3 regions of the Streptomyces botrytidirepellens genome follow, and region 2 is predicted to be linked to each of the others. Evidence: riboswitches for the same ligand, from Rfam matches in the RefSeq annotation. Region 2 holds a riboswitch; each other region holds the start of a gene.
What was found. Region 2 has a riboswitch for cyclic di-AMP ahead of EEJ42_RS25830 (M23 family metallopeptidase). Riboswitches for the same ligand answer to the same signal wherever they lie in the genome.
Positions count from the first base shown of each region.

Region 1 (4,925 bases), on a different contig from region 2:
GGACGCCGGCGCCGACCTTGGTGGCGAGGACGATGTCGTCGCGGTTGCCGCGGGAGGCGAGCCACTTGCCGAGGACGGTCTCGGACTCGCCGCCCTCGTTGCCGGGTGCCCAGGCGGAGTAGACGTCGGCGGTGTCGATGAAATTGCCGCCCGCCGCCACGTAGGCGTCGAGCACCTCGAAGGATTCGGCCTCGTCGGCCGTCCAGCCGAAGACGTTGCCGCCCAGGGAGAGCGGGAAGACGGACAGGCTGCCGATGTTCTGACGGGTGTCCTTGCGGGTCTCAGTCATGCGTCACCACAACGCTGATGGCGGAGGCGGTTATTCCGTCGGAGGCCACAGCGGAGGCCGCGGACAGAGAACCGGCGGCCCTGGCGTCAAGGGGGGAGAGAGCGCCAGAGCCGCCGGAACGAGGGGCCGTCGCCGCGACGACGGCCGGATCAGGGGGTCACGGGTTCAGCCCGTGGTCGCGCAGCCAGGACAGCGGGGCGATCGGCGAGCCGCCGCCCGGCCGCACCTCCAAGTGGAGATGGGGGCCGGTGACGTTGCCGGTGGCGCCGACGCGGCCGATGGTCTCGCCCGAGGACACCTTGCCCGAGGTGACGACCATGGACGACAGGTGGCAGTACCAGATCTCGGTGCCGTCATCGAGCTTGAGCACGATGCGGTAGCCGTACGATCCGGCCCAGCCCGCCTGGGTGATGGTGCCGCCGCTCACCGCCTTGACCGGGGTGCCGGTCGGGGCGGCGAAGTCCTGGCCGGTGTGGTCGGCGGACCACATGTCGCCCGCCTGGCCGAAGCCCGCGGTCAGGGTGTACGAGGCGACGGGGAGGGTGAACCCCGTGGAGGTGGAGGCCTGGGCGCGGCGCTCGGCGGCGGCCTTCGCGGCGGCCTCCTTCTCGGCCTCCGCCTTCTTCTTGGCGGCGGCCTCGGCGGCCTTCTTCTTGGCGGCGGCCTCGGCCTTCTTCTGCTCCGCCAGGTCGCGGGCCTTGGCGGCGGCCTTCGCGGCGTCGTCGGCGGCGGCCTTGGCGGCGGCGCGCGCCTCGCTCTCGCGTCTGTCGTCATCCGCCGCGGTCTGCTGGCTCTCGGCCTGCCGCAGGATGCGGGTGCGCAGCGCCTCGCCCGCCTCGGTGCCGCTGGTGGTGAGGGCGGTCGCGGTGGTCTGGGAGGAGCCCTGGTCGTCGGCCATCAGGGAGCCGATGCCGGGCAGGTCCTTGGCGGCGGGCAGCTGGGCCTTGACCTCGTCGGCGACGTGGGCGAGGTCCGGCATGGAGATCGGGACGGTCGGCCGGTCCTTGGCGCTCGCCATGCCGCCCGCGCCGACCGCCGCGATGACGCCGACGCCGAGGACGGCGCCGCTGCGGGCCATGGTCCCGCCGCGCTGCTTGCCGACGCGGTGCCGACCGCGGAGCGGAGCGATGGACTCCTCGGTGGGGTTCCACTCGTCCCAGACGGCTTCCTTGCCTACGGGCGGCTCATCCGGTTCGGCGCCGAGGCCGACCGTGGTGCGGGCGCCGGCTCCGGCGTCGAAGCCGACTCCGTACGCGGTCGCAGTGCCGGGACCCGTACCCGACGAGCGGTACGGAGCTTCGTCCAGTACGGACCTGTTGGACGCCACCGGGGCGCACTCCTTTCCTTCCCTCTCGCCTACCGGGTTAGCTGACGGGTTCGGAGCAGGAAGGTCTCCTACGGGTCAGGTTCGACCCGATTCACCCCAAGGTGGTGGTTCCCCGGTTCCCTGGTGCTGGTGCCTGGTGCTGATGGTGGTGCTGGCGCTGCACGTACGGGATTCGGCGACGGCGCACGGTTGCCGCCTCTGCGACGGCTGTGCCGACCGCGCTGCGTTATCGAACGTTAATAGAGAGCGCGACATGATTCCAAGCTCTTCTGAAGAATCCGCGTAGCTTTGGCATGAACTTAGTAACCAAGGAAGGACAGATGGGGGCGTTTCACCCCGGTTGAAAAGGGATGGTAAAAACCTCCGGCGGGCTGATCGTGTGTCAATCGTTATGCGCGCGCGTCACGGTTGGCTACGGTCCGTGTCCGGAGCGGGGGTCGTGGTTCCGTTCGTTCCGGGTGGGCGCCGGACCGCGAGCAGGGCCATGTCGTCCGAGGTCTCTCCGCCCGCGTGCAGCGCGACGTCCTCCACCAGCGCGTCGAGCAGCCCGCCCGGTCCGGTGAAGCGGCGGCCGCGCAGCCGCTCCTCGGGGACGTAGAACGTGCCGTGCCGGTCGCGGGCCTCGGTCACCCCGTCCGTGAACAGCAGCAGCGTCGCGTCCTCGGGAAACCGCAGCTCCGTCACCCGGTCGGGCCACGCGCCCAGTTCGCCCATCCCCAGCGGCAGCGCGGCCGTCTCCGGCTCCAGGCGGCGCACCGCGCCGTCGCCGGGCAGCAGCAGCGGCGCCGGGTGGCCGCGGTTGATGAGGCGGAGGGTGGAGTCGCCGCGCGGGATCTCGCCGAGGACGGCGGTGGTGAACCCCTCGAACGCCTCCAGATCGGCCCGCTGCCGGGCGCCCTCGCGCCGCAGCGCCCGCTCCAGCCGCCCCGCGAGTCCCTCCAGCGTCGCCTCCTGCTCCGCGGCCTCCCGGAAGGCGCCGATGAGGACCGCGACGACCTCCACGGCCTGGAGCCCCTTGCCGCGGACGTCCCCGACGATCAGCCGTACGCCGTGCGGGGTGTCCTGCACCGCGTACAGATCGCCGCCGATCGCCGCGTACCGCTCGGCCGCCACATAGCGCGCCGCGACGTCCAGCCCGGCGATACGGGCGGGCGGTACGGGCAGCACGGCCCGCTGCGCCGCCTCCGCGATGCCGCGCGCCGACGCCAGCCGCCGGTCGCCGCGGCGGACGACGCGGTTGATCACGAGCGCGAGCAGGGCGACGGTGGCCACCGTGGCGATCTCGGTCGCGGCCTGGGTCGGGTCCCGTACGCCGTGCAGCTCCGCCAGCAGGCAGACGGCGGTGAGGGCGAGGACCGTGGTGATGATGGTCTGCCGCAGCGGGAAGAGGGAGGCGGCGACCAGCGGGGCCGCGGCGAAGAAGGGGGAGGCGGTGTACGGGGCCGGGGCGGCGAGGTCGAAGGCGATGCCGCCGAGCAGGAGGATGGCGGGGGTCCACGGGGCCAGTCGGCGCCCCGGCGAGGCCTGGACGGCCTCCTCGGCCGTGACGAGCCCGGCGGCCGCGCCCGAGGAGTCGGTGGCGGGCGTACGGGCGCCCGCACGAGCCCTGCTCCTTCGCACCCGCACCACCGGCTTCTCCCGCTTTCCCTGGTCCGTTACCCCGTCATCAGGCTTCCGGGTGCCGGGGCACGCTGCGAGTCGGTGGCGGCCATGTGGGTGGGTCAGAAGTGCTTCATCGTCGCGGCGGAGGGGCGGCGGATGTGCGGTGGTGAACACCGAAGCGGCCCCGGATGGCGTGCATCCGGGGCCGCAGGGGAAGCCGTGGCGTTCGTCAGGACTCAGAAGCCGTGGCCGCCGCCGTAGCCCTTGTCGCCGTAGCCCTTGTCGCCGTAGCTCCTGACGTTGTTCCCGTAGGGGTTGTCGCTGATGGCGATGTTGGTGCACTTGGCGCCAACGTTGATGTCGCCGCCCGGAGCGGTGCCGGTGACCGGAGTGATGAGGCCGGTGGCCGTCTCACAGTCGTTGCTCTGGACCGCCGCGGGGTTGTTGGTGAAGTTGAGACACTCGGCCCCGGCGTTGATGTCACCGCCCGGCGCGGCGATTTCGACACCGATGATGTCGCCGATCTTCGTGTCGCAGTGGTTGGTCTGGATGACCCCCCAGGGGTTGAAGCCGCCACCACTGTGGGCCGAGGCACCGCCCGCGCCACTGATGATCAGAGCGCCTGCCGCCACGGTCAGGACAGCAACCTTCTTTCCGATGTTCACGAGATTTCCTCCAGAAGAGCCGAATCCGCGGAAAACCACACGTTGCGATTCAACGAAAGGACAACCGCGACATCGGGGAGGCGCGCACGCACTTCACCCGATGGGCCCACTGTCGGATCATTCCGGTGTCGACGTATTCAGAGATCGACACCGAGGGCGCGGGCGTGGCGGTCGGCCGCCAACTCCGCCGACACCTCGTCGAGATACACCTCGCACACCAGCCGCCCGTCCCGGGTCAGGTTGTGCTCCAGCTCCCACAGGACGATCTCGTCGCCGCCCGCGAGCAGGAAGGCGTGCTCGTAGAAGCGGCACCAGGTGGCGTCGGGGCCGCCGGAGCGGCGGCGCGGCTTGGGGGCGAGGGCGATGTCATGGGCGAACGCCGTCATCAGCAGCCGCTCGGTCTCCTCCCCCGGACGGTCGGGGTTCTCGGCGCGGCGCAGGACGCGGCGGGCGTGGTCGGCCGAGTTGTCGGCCACGTACGCACGCTGGACCGCCTGGGGCTCGGCGGCCTGGAGCATCTGGTCCGGCAGCCACAGTGGTAATCCGTCCAGCTCCTCCCAGCGGGCGCCGCCGATGCAGCGGTGGACGCGGCGCTCGGCGAGCGCGAGGGCGTCCTCGTCCGCGTACAGCTCGAAGAGCGGGCGGTCGTCCGGGCCGGTGTTGTGCTCCAGCTCCCACAGCAGCAGGCTGCTGCCGTCGGGCAGCAGGAAGACATGCCGATACGTCGTGTATCCGCGCGGGCCTGACGGCTCGTTGCACTGCCGGCAGGAACGCAGCTCGGACTGGTGCATCAGGGCGCTCCGCGCCCGGCTCAGCACCGCCTCGCCGATCTCGAAGCCGTTCTGCGCACGGGCCAGCAGCCCGTCCATCAGCTCGGCGGGGGTTCCCCCCGCTCCTGAGTGCCCCACGTCTCTCCTCCCGCCCCCGGGTGACCGCCCCGCACACTCAGCGTAGCGGCGTGAACACGCGCCGCGCCTGTGGTTCCACGAAGCAGCCGGTCGGACTTGCGCCTCACTCACTCCTGCGTCGTGGAGTCAGGATG
Region 1 is NZ_RIBZ01000243.1:22,904-27,828, forward strand. It holds gene EEJ42_RS19065 (aldo/keto reductase) at 1-289, opposite strand, end outside; gene EEJ42_RS19070 (M23 family metallopeptidase) at 447-1,616, opposite strand; cyclic di-AMP (ydaO/yuaA leader) riboswitch at 1,628-1,758, opposite strand; gene EEJ42_RS19075 (PP2C family protein-serine/threonine phosphatase) at 2,019-3,236, opposite strand; gene EEJ42_RS19080 (hypothetical protein) at 3,455-3,883, opposite strand; gene EEJ42_RS19085 (DUF6227 family protein) at 4,021-4,791, opposite strand.
Region 1: linked by a shared signal. The riboswitch ahead of EEJ42_RS19070 (M23 family metallopeptidase) and the one ahead of EEJ42_RS25830 (M23 family metallopeptidase) in region 2 are both predicted to bind cyclic di-AMP.

Region 2 (4,925 bases):
AAATCCGGCGACCGCCCTGGAGTGCGGCCGTATCCCCGTTCACTTCCGGTCCCGCATTGTCGAACCTCCGCCTCAACCCCGCGAAACGCATCCGATTGACGCGTGTTCAGTGACTCTATTCGAAGCCGCCGGGATTTCCGATGGGCGAAGTCAATTCAGGGATATTTTTTGGTCACAGGGGAGCGTCCCGGCCGGGTAACGCCGAAGGCCCCGTCCGGAGCGGACGGGGCCTTTCGACAGGGGTGGCGACGGGTCAGAGGTTGACGCCGTGCGAGCGCAGGTACGACAGCGGGTCCATGTCCGAGCCGTACTCCGCGGTGGTGCGGGCCTCGAAGTGCAGGTGCGGGCCGGTGACGTTGCCGGTGGCGCCGGACAGGCCGATCTGCTGGCCGGGGGTGACCTTCTGGCCGACCGAGACGCCGATCGAGGAGAGGTGGCCGTACTGGGTGTAGGTGCCGTCGTTCATCTTGATGACGACGTTGTTGCCGTACGAGCCGCCCCAGCCCGCCTCGACGACCTCACCCATGCCGACCGACTGCACCTCGGTGCCGGTGGAGGCGCTGAAGTCGATGCCGGTGTGGCTGCCGGAGGACCACAGGCCGCTGGACGCCTGGTAACCGGTGGAGACGGAGGAGCCGTCGACGGGCGAGACGAACGTGTTGAGGCGCTTGCGCTCCTCCTCACGCGCGGCGCGCTCCTTGGCCTCGCGCTCCGCCTTGGCCTTCTTCGCGGCCGCGTCGGCCTTCCGCGCGGCCTCCTGGCGGGCCACGGCCTCGGCCTTCGCCTTGGCGGCGGCGGCCTCGGCGGCGCTCTCCTGGGACTGGGCCTGCGCGTCGATCTGGTCGGAGAGACCGTCGCCCATCACCATCGCCTGGCGGAGACCGGTGTCCTGGGGAGACGGCGTCTCGCCGGTCGCGGCGAGGGCCGGGCCGGCGATGCCGGCGACGACGCCCGAGGCGACCGTGGTGATGCCAGCGATGTTCGCGCCGGTACGGACGGCGGTCTGGCTGGGACGTCGGTGCTTCCCGGCAGCACGGGTGAACGCCATGGTGTGGCGCACTCCTTTCCTTCCTTCTCGCCTACCGGGTTAGCTGACGGGTTCGGAGCAGGAAGGTCTCCTACGGGCCCCTCCCCCGGCCGGGGAAGGCGTCCGATTCACCCCAGGGACGTTTGGGTCCCCGGCTCCCCTGGCACTCGCACCATGGGACTCGGCGATGACTGTCCGTGCCGCGGGTGCGGCGGGTATCCGGCGAACAGCCGCACTGACGCTAAACGGGCCGCGTTTCGATCACCAAACGGTTACGGGTTTTTGTTGTTCTCGCCACAAACCAAACGCCCCTCAAATCGGACATACGGGAGGACCCTGGCGTCTCGCTTGACGCCAGGGCCCTTGTTCTGATGGGGCGTTGAGCCGGTCCAGGGACATCTCGGGCCCGGCGGACCGCGGTTCAGCCGGTGATGACGCGCACCTCTCCGATGCCGAGCGCCCTGACCGGCTCCTCGATCTTCGAGGCGTCACCCACGAGCACCGTCACCAGCCGGTCGGCCGGGAAGGCGCTCACGACCGCCGCGGTCGCCTCCACCGTCCCCGCCTCGGCGAGCCGGGCGTACAGCTGCGCCTGGAAGTCGTCCGGCAGGTGCTGCTCGACCTGGTCGGCGAGCGTGCCCGCGACGGCGGCGGCCGTCTCGTACTTCAGCGGGGCGACGCCGACGAGGTTCTGCACGGCGACATCGCGCTCGGCGTCCGTCAGCCCCTCCTCCTTCAGCGTCCGCAGCACCGTCCACAGGTCGTCCAGCGCCGGGCCGGTGACCTCGGTGGCCACCGAACCGCTGATCGCCAGCAGCGAGGCGCCCGCCGAGCCGCCCCCGGCCGGCGAGGGCGGCGTCGAGCGCAGCACCTGGCCGAAGGCGCGCACCCCGTAGGTGTAGCCCTTCTCCTCGCGCAGCACCCGGTCCAGCCGGGAGGTGAGGGTGCCGCCCAGGCAGTAGGTGCCGAGCACCTGGGCGGGCCAGACGCGGTCGTGCCGGTCGGCGCCGATGCGCCCGATGAGCAGCTGGGTCTGGACCGCGCCGGGCCGGTCGACGATCACCACACGGCCGGTGTCGTCGGCGATGACCGGCGGGACCGAGCGCTGCGGGGCCGGGCCTCCGGTCCAGGCGCCGAGGGTGTCGGCGAGCGCCTGGTCGAGGTCGACTCCGGCCAGGTCGCCGACGACGACCGCGGTCGCGGTGGAGGGCCGGATGTGCGCCTCGTAGAACGCGCGCACCGCCGCGGCGTCGATGCCCTCGATGGTCTCCTCGGTGCCCTGGCGCGGCCGGGACATCCGCGACTCGGCCGGGAACAGCTCCTTGGCCAGGGCCATGGAGGCACGGCGGGCCGGGTTGGCCAGCTCGTGCGGGATCTCGTCCAGCCGGTTGCGCACCAGCCGCTCGATCTCGCCGTCGGGGAAGGCGGGGGCGCGCAGCGCGTCGGCGAGCAGGCCGAGCGCCTTGGGCAGCCGGGAGACCGGCACCTCCAGGGAGACCCGGACGCCGGGGTGGTCCGCGTGGGCGTCCAGGGTGGCGCCGCAGCGCTCCAGTTCGGCGGCGAACTCCTCGGCGGTGTGCTTGTCGGTGCCCTCGGACAGGGCGCGCGCCATGATCGTGGCGACGCCGTCCAGACCGGCCGGTTCGGTGTCCAGCGGGGCGTCGAGGTTGATCTCCACGGCGACGACCTGCTGGCCGGGGCGGTGGCAGCGCAGCACGGTGAGCCCATTGGACAGCTCACTGCGCTCCGGCGCCGGGAAGGCCCACGGCTTGGGGGCGCCGCCCTGCGGCTGCGGGTGGAAGGTCATGGTGGCGGTGACGGCGTCGCTCACTGGGCCGCCTCCCCTTCTGCGTCGGTGTCGGCGGCTTCTGCGGCACCGGAGGACTCGTCGTCCGCGTCCTCGGCGCCCTGGACGGGCTCGTAGACCAGCACGGCCCGGTTGTCGGGGCGCAGCCTCGCCGCGGCCACGGCCCGCACCTCCTCGGCGGTGATGTCCAGCACCCGCCCCACGGCGGTCAGCGCCAGCTGCGGGTCGCCGAACAGCACGGCGAACCGGCACAGCTCGTCGGCGCGGCCGCCGACGGTGGCCAGCCGGTCCAGCCACTCGCGCTCGATCTGCGCCTGGGCGCGCTCCATCTCCTGCGGCGTCGGGCCCTCCTCGGCGAAGCGGGCCAGCTCCTCGTCGACGGCGGCCTCGATGCCGGGCACCTCGACCCCACCGGAGGTCTTCACGTCCAGCCAGCCCAGCGACGGCGCGCCCGCCAGCCGCAGCAGGCCGAACCCGGCGGCGACGGCCGTACGGTCGCGGCGCACCAGGCGGTTGTGCAGCCGGGAGGACTCGCCGCCGCCGAGGACGGTCAGCGCCAGGTCGGCGGCGTCGGCCTCGCGGGTGCCGTCGTGCGGCAGCCGGTAGGCGGCCATCAGGGCGCGGGCCGGGACCTCCTCCTCGACGACCTCGCGCAGCTGCCCGCCGATGACCTCGGGGAGCGTGCCGTCGCGGGGCGGCCGCTTGCCCTCGTGGGAGGCGATGGTGCCGAAGTACTTCTCGATCCAGGCGAGCGTCTGCTCGGGGTCGATGTCGCCGACGATGGACAGCACCGCGTTGTTCGGCGCGTAGTACGTGCGGAAGAACTCCCGGGCGTCCTCCAGGGAGGCGGCGTCCAGGTCGGCCATCGAGCCGATCGGGGTGTGGTGGTACGGGTGGCCCTCGGGGTAGGCCATGGCGACGAGCTTCTCGAAGGCCGTGCCGTACGGAACGTTGTCGTAGCGCTGGCGGCGCTCGTTCTTGACGACGTCCCGCTGGTTCTCCAGGCTCTCGTCGTCCAGCGCGGTCAGGAGGGACCCCATCCGGTCCGCCTCCAGCCACAGCGCCAGCTCGACCTGGTGGGCGGGCATCGTCTCGAAGTAGTTGGTGCGCTCGAAGCTGGTCGTGCCGTTGAGCGAGCCGCCGGCCCCCTGGACCAGCTCGAAGTGGCCGTTCCCCGTCACCTGGGCCGAGCCCTGGAACATCAGGTGCTCGAAGAGGTGGGCGAGGCCGGTACGCCCCTTGACTTCGTGGCGTGAGCCGACGTCGTACCAGAGGCAGATCGCGGCGACCGGGGTCAGGTGATCCTCGGAGAGCACTACCCGCAGGCCGTTGGCCAGACGGTGCTCGGTCGCTTTCAGGCCGCCGGAGCCGGCCTGTTGCGTGGCCGTGTGACCCATGGGCATGTACGTCCCTTCGATCGCGTGTGGAGCGCGTGCGAACCGCTGTGATGAGCGCTTCTGTCACTGTATGCAACCGCACGGACATCTGGCGAAGTTCCCGTCACGCAAAGGTCCGGCCAAGGTCCCGCCGTGCCGTTCGGGGACGGCCCGTTCCACAGTTGTCGGTGGACGGGGCCACAATGGTCCGCGTCAGATCCCGCTCTGCCGTTGAAGGAGCCGCAAGCGCGATGGCCCGCCGCAGCACGAAGAGTCCGCCGCCGGACGACTTCGAGGAGCGCATCCTCGACATCGACGTCGTCGACGAGATGCAGGGCTCCTACCTGGAGTACGCCTACTCGGTCATCTATTCGCGCGCGCTGCCCGACGCCCGCGACGGGCTCAAGCCCGTGCACCGACGCATCCTCTACCAGATGAACGAGATGGGGCTGCGCCCCGAGCGCGGCTTCGTGAAGTGCGCCCGCGTCGTCGGCGAGGTGATGGGTAAGCTCCACCCGCACGGTGACGCGTCGATCTACGACGCGCTGGTGCGCATGGCGCAGCCGTTCTCGATGCGCCTGCCGATGGTCGACGGCCACGGGAACTTCGGCTCGCTGGGCAACGACGACCCGCCCGCCGCGATGCGGTACACCGAGTGCCGGATGGCCTCGGCGACGTCCCTGATGACCGAGTCCATCGACGAGGACACGGTCGA
Region 2 is NZ_RIBZ01000307.1:8,893-13,817, forward strand. It holds gene EEJ42_RS25825 (GntR family transcriptional regulator) at 1-43, opposite strand, end outside; gene EEJ42_RS25830 (M23 family metallopeptidase) at 254-1,048, opposite strand; cyclic di-AMP (ydaO/yuaA leader) riboswitch at 1,063-1,224, opposite strand; gene EEJ42_RS25835 (M16 family metallopeptidase) at 1,449-2,834, opposite strand; gene EEJ42_RS25840 (M16 family metallopeptidase) at 2,855-4,231, opposite strand; gene EEJ42_RS25845 (DNA gyrase/topoisomerase IV subunit A) at 4,462-4,925, shown strand, end outside.

Region 3 (4,925 bases), on a different contig from region 2:
AGCAGGTGCGCGTTCGGGCCGCCGAGGTAACGGAAGAGGGGCAGGTCGGACGCCTCGGAGGCGGCGTGCGCCACGGCGAGGGAGACGCCGAGGATGGCGTTGGCGCCGAGCGAGGACTTGTCCGGAGTGGCATCCAGATCGAACATCGCCTGGTCGATCAGGCGCTGCTCGGTGGCGTCATAACCGACCAGCTCGGGGCCGATCTGCTCGATGACGGCGAGGACGGCCTTCTCCACGCCCTTGCCGCCATAGCGGTTCTTGTCGCCGTCACGGAGTTCGAGGGCCTCGAAGGCGCCGGTGGAGGCGCCGGACGGGACGGCGGCACGGCCGGTGCTGCCGTCGTCGAGGCCGACCTCGACCTCGACCGTGGGGTTGCCTCGCGAGTCGAGGATCTCGCGAGCTACGACGACGTCGATGGACGGCACGAGGTTCTCCTTCGTATGGGACTTCGGTAGCAGCATGAGCCTAACCGCACCGAAGCCCCGGCGGGGTGCACCGTGGGGGCGGCGCACCCGGCCGGGGCTCGTTGACTACGGTGTGGCTGCTCAGCTCAGGTGGAGCTGCTGGCCGGGGAAGATCAGGTCGGCCTTCGGGATGATGTTCTTGTTCAGCTCGAAGAGCTTCTTCCAGCCGCCCTTGACGTCCTCCGCCTTGGCGATCTTGCCGAGGGTGTCACCGGACTTGACCTTGTACTCGCCGTCGCCCTTCTTGATCGGGCCGCGGGCCTGGTCACGCGCGGCGTGCTCGGGCGCGCTGCGGGGCGCGGCCTTCGGCTTGGCGGACGGGGCCGACTGCGAGGAGTCGGACTGGCTCTGCGACGGGGTGGACGGCGCCGGGGCGGACGGGGCGCCGCCGCTGGTCAGGCCCTTGCCGCAGACCGGCCAGGCGCCCTTGCCCTGGCTGGCCAGGACCTTCTCGGCCACCTGGATCTGCTGGGCCTTGCCGGCCTTGTCGGCGGTGGGTGCGAAGGCGGTACCGCCGTACGCGGCCCAGGTGGAGGAGGAGAACTGAAGGCCGCCGTAGTAACCGTTGCCGGTGTTGATCGACCAGTTGCCGCCGGACTCGCACTGCGCGACCTGGTCCCACTGGGACGTGGTGGCGGCAGAGGCGGACGTCGCACCGATGAGCGGAGTGGCCACAGCGGCTCCGGCGAGGCCGGCGAGCGCGGCGAAACGAGTGGCCTTGGAAGGACGACGGTGCTTGCCCTGAGCGTTGGACATGTTCGTTCGTTTCCTCACCGACGCCTACGAGGTGAGCTGTCGGGTTCGGGCGTGAGTTGCCCGGCTGGGTGCGGGGGTCCGCACCCTGCTTCACCCCTAGCCGCTCGGCCGATCTTGCTGGCCTCCCGGCACTTACCTTGGGTCCCCCGCTCCTGCCTTCGGCGCTGGCGCGTCGGTACCGGTCGACCGCCGGCAGGACTCGGCGTGACGGTCGACGGTGCTCGCGGTGGCGAGCGGAAAGACGTTAAACACACGTGCGGGAAACGTTCAAACACCCTTATCGCAGCGAAGAGGGCTGTTATCGATCTCACCCGGCCCACATCGGCGCAGGTGGGGCCGGGTGCGGAGAGACCGGACACCTCGGACGCCCCGGAAAATGTGACGAGAGGTATGTCTCACCGGCTCCAGATCGGGCAAATCACCCCGAACTACTGGCCCCTGACGGTGAGATCAAGTCGCTGACCAGGGAGAATGAGATCCGGGTCGGTTCCGATGAGGTTCTCGTTGGACTCGTAGAGCCGACGCCAGTCGGCGCCCAATTCCTGCTTTTCGGCGATTGCTGAAAGGTTGTCACCCGGACGCACTGTGTAGCCGCCATCCGTGGGGTTTTCGGCCCTGTCGGCACCGCCGCGCGAGGCGTGGTCGCTCGGCCGCTCCCCCGCGTCCCGTTCGCCCCGGTGTGCGCCGGAGGCACCTTCGGAGCCGCCCCCGGTGGAGGAGGGGGTCGGCGAGGGGTCGGACGCGCCGGGAGAAGGCGCGCCGGAAGAGGGGGACGGGGAGGACGCGTCGTCGTCCGGGCCGCCGGAGTCGTTCGAGTCGTCCGAGTCGCCCGGCGTGGCCGAGTCCTGGGGCCGCTCCGGCTCCGCGGACGCGTCGGAGGGGTCCGATGCGTCCGGCGCCTTGCCGGCCGAATCGCCGCGGTCCCGGGCGTCGGACCGGTCGCGGTCCTCGCGCTCCGCGTCGTCCTGCTGCGAGGGGCGCGCCGTGCTGCCGGGGTTCACGTCCGGGGCGTCGCCGCCGTCGGTCAGCCCGGCGTTCAGCGCGCAGCTGGGCCAGGCGTCCGGGCCGCGGTCGCCGAGGATCGACTCGGCGACGGCTATCTGCTGGGAGCGGCTGGCGAGGTCGGGGCGCGGGGCGTAGCTGGTGCCGCCGTACTTCTTCCACATGTCGAGGGTCAGCTGAAGGCCGCCGTAGAAGCCGTTGCCCTCGTTGGCGCTCCACATCCCGGCGCTCTCGCACTCGGCGACCTGGTCCCATGTGTCGGCGGGGGCGGCCTGGGCGCCGGTCGCCCCGAAGAGCGGGAGGGCGATGCTCGCACCGGTCACCCCCGCCGCGACGACGATGGCCGGAGCCTGGCGGGGGCGGCGGTGACGTCCGTTCCCGGAAAGCATGCGAATCGCCTCTCGTGTGGGGGCTCGGTTTGTCGGTTGAACATAGCGACGCCACACGATCATCACAAGCCGGTGTATCTCAGGTCACGTCACGGTCACATGGCTGACCGGATGTCACTTTCCCCAGGTCACCGGAAGGGTGCGCAGTCCGCGCATGATGAGCCCGCCGCGCCAGCGCAGGTCGTCCGGCTCCACCGCGAGCCGGAGGTCGGGGATGCGGCGCAGCAGGGTGGCGAGCGCGGTCTGCGCCTCGAGGCGGGCCAGCGGGGCGCCCAGACAGTAATGGATGCCGTGGCCGTAGCCGAGGTGCTGGTTGTCGGTGCGGGCGAGGTCGAGGACGTCGGGGTCGGCGAAGCGCTCGGGGTCGCGGTCGGCGGCGGCGAGCACCACCAACACCGGTTCTCCTTCGGCGATGTGCTGCCCGCCGATGGTCACGGGCTCGGTGGCGAACCGCCAGGTGGCCATCTCCACCGGGCCGTCGTAGCGCAGCAGTTCCTCGACCCCGGTGGCGAGCAGTTCCTCGTCCCCTTCTTCTGCTTCTTCCAGGGACCGTTGCAGCCGGGCCCGCTGCCCGGGATGGCGCAGCAGCGCGTAGAGGCCGTTGCCGATCAGATTGACGGTGGTCTCGAAACCCGCGAACAAAAGGATGAAGGCCATCGCCGCGGCCTCGTTCTCGGTGAGATGGTCACCGTGGTCGCCGGCCCGGATCAGATCCGACATCAAGTCGTTGCCGAGCGCGGCGCGCTTACGGTGAATCAACTCGGCCAGATAGGCGCGGATTTTCTTCACCGCGCGGGCCACTCCCCCGCGCGGGCCCCCGCCGTGCCGGATCATCGTTCCGGCCCAGTCCCGGAAGTCGTCCTGGTCCTCGCGCGGAACGCCGAGCAGGTCGCAGATCGCGTAGATGGGGAGAGGAAAGGCGAACTCATGGATGAGGTCCGCCTCTCCCCGGTCCGCGAAGGCGTCGATGAGGTCGTCGGTCAGCTCGCGCACCCGCGGGGCGAACGCGGCGACGCGGCGCGGGGTGAACGCCTTGGACACCAGCCGCCGCAGCCGGGTGTGGTCCGGGGGATCGATATTGAGCAGATGTGTCATCAGATCCGCGCGCTGCTCGCCCGGGATGCCCACTTTGCCCCGGGCGTGAGCGGACTCACTGTGCCGCTGGGGGTTCTTCGAGAGCCGGGCGTCGGCGAGGGCCTGGCGGGCGTCGGCGTAGCGAGTCACCAGCCAGGCCTCGACCCCGCTGGGGAGCGTGGTCCGATGCACCGGGGCATGCTCGCGTAGCCAGGCGTATGCGGGGTAGGGATCAGTGGCGAACTCCCAGGTGAAGAGGGTGGGAGCGGAGGCGGGGCAGGGCTGATCGGACACGGCCCCGACGATACCGGCCGCGACCCATGGATTCCGATACGCCACTTATCGGAAGTAAATCCATAACGCGCAAGTAAAGCCAATTAATGTCGAAGCAATTCGACGACCTTCTCCACACACCCTCCACGATGCGCTCACAGCGCGAGGCGAATGCCCGATATCTGATGGCTGTGACCATCGCCCGGAACGGGCCGCTGCGCCCACCACCCCGACCTGCGGAACATGCGCTGACGTCGCCCAATGAGGCAAAATGCGGGGATGGCTGAAACAGTGTCAGGTGGTTGAATGGGACTCCGGCACATGCACGGGGCCACCTGCCCCTGGTGATACGATCACCGCGCTTGCCAGGCGAGCCAAGGGCCCGTAAGACACACGGCGATCCGGTAAATCAGCCGAGAGGGTTACCACTCTGAGGAGCACTATGCCGCCAGTTGGGCATATGGAGCCGTGCCGGCGCACCCTTGCCTGTGCGCTGCCCGCGGCAGGTCGAGGGCGATGCGCCCGGTCCCCTCGGGCGCCGTACGGGCGCTGACTTACCGCCGCCTCTCCATATCACCCGGATTCTTACCAGCACCAACCCTTCAGTCCCTGGCGGTCTAGTCGTTTAAAGAGAGTCTTATGACGCATTACATACAGGATCCTGCGCTCTGGGCCCTGATCGCTGGCACGCCTCTCGCCGCAACCGCCATTATCCGCGGGCGAAAAGCGAGAGCGAAGCTCAGTACCGAGAAGGCGGAACTTGAGAACCGCACCGCCGAACTCGAAAACAACTACGCGGCAGCGGTTCAGGACGCTCAGATACGCTCCGAGGAAGCCACCAAGAGCGCGCTGAAGTCCGCCATGCGAACGCTTCAGGGTCTTGCCAACGAACAGCAGCTGGCGATCACGAAGCTCCAGGACCGCTACGGCGAGCACCACATTCTCCAGGACCTGCTGGAGATCGACC
Region 3 is NZ_RIBZ01000854.1:11,737-16,661, reverse strand. It holds gene eno (phosphopyruvate hydratase) at 1-461, opposite strand, end outside; gene EEJ42_RS45315 (LysM peptidoglycan-binding domain-containing protein) at 546-1,220, opposite strand; cyclic di-AMP (ydaO/yuaA leader) riboswitch at 1,227-1,394, opposite strand; gene EEJ42_RS45310 (LysM peptidoglycan-binding domain-containing protein) at 1,649-2,611, opposite strand; gene EEJ42_RS45305 (cytochrome P450 family protein) at 2,726-3,979, opposite strand; gene EEJ42_RS45300 (ATP-binding protein) at 4,598-4,925, shown strand, end outside.
Region 3: linked by a shared signal. The riboswitch ahead of EEJ42_RS45315 (LysM peptidoglycan-binding domain-containing protein) and the one ahead of EEJ42_RS25830 (M23 family metallopeptidase) in region 2 are both predicted to bind cyclic di-AMP.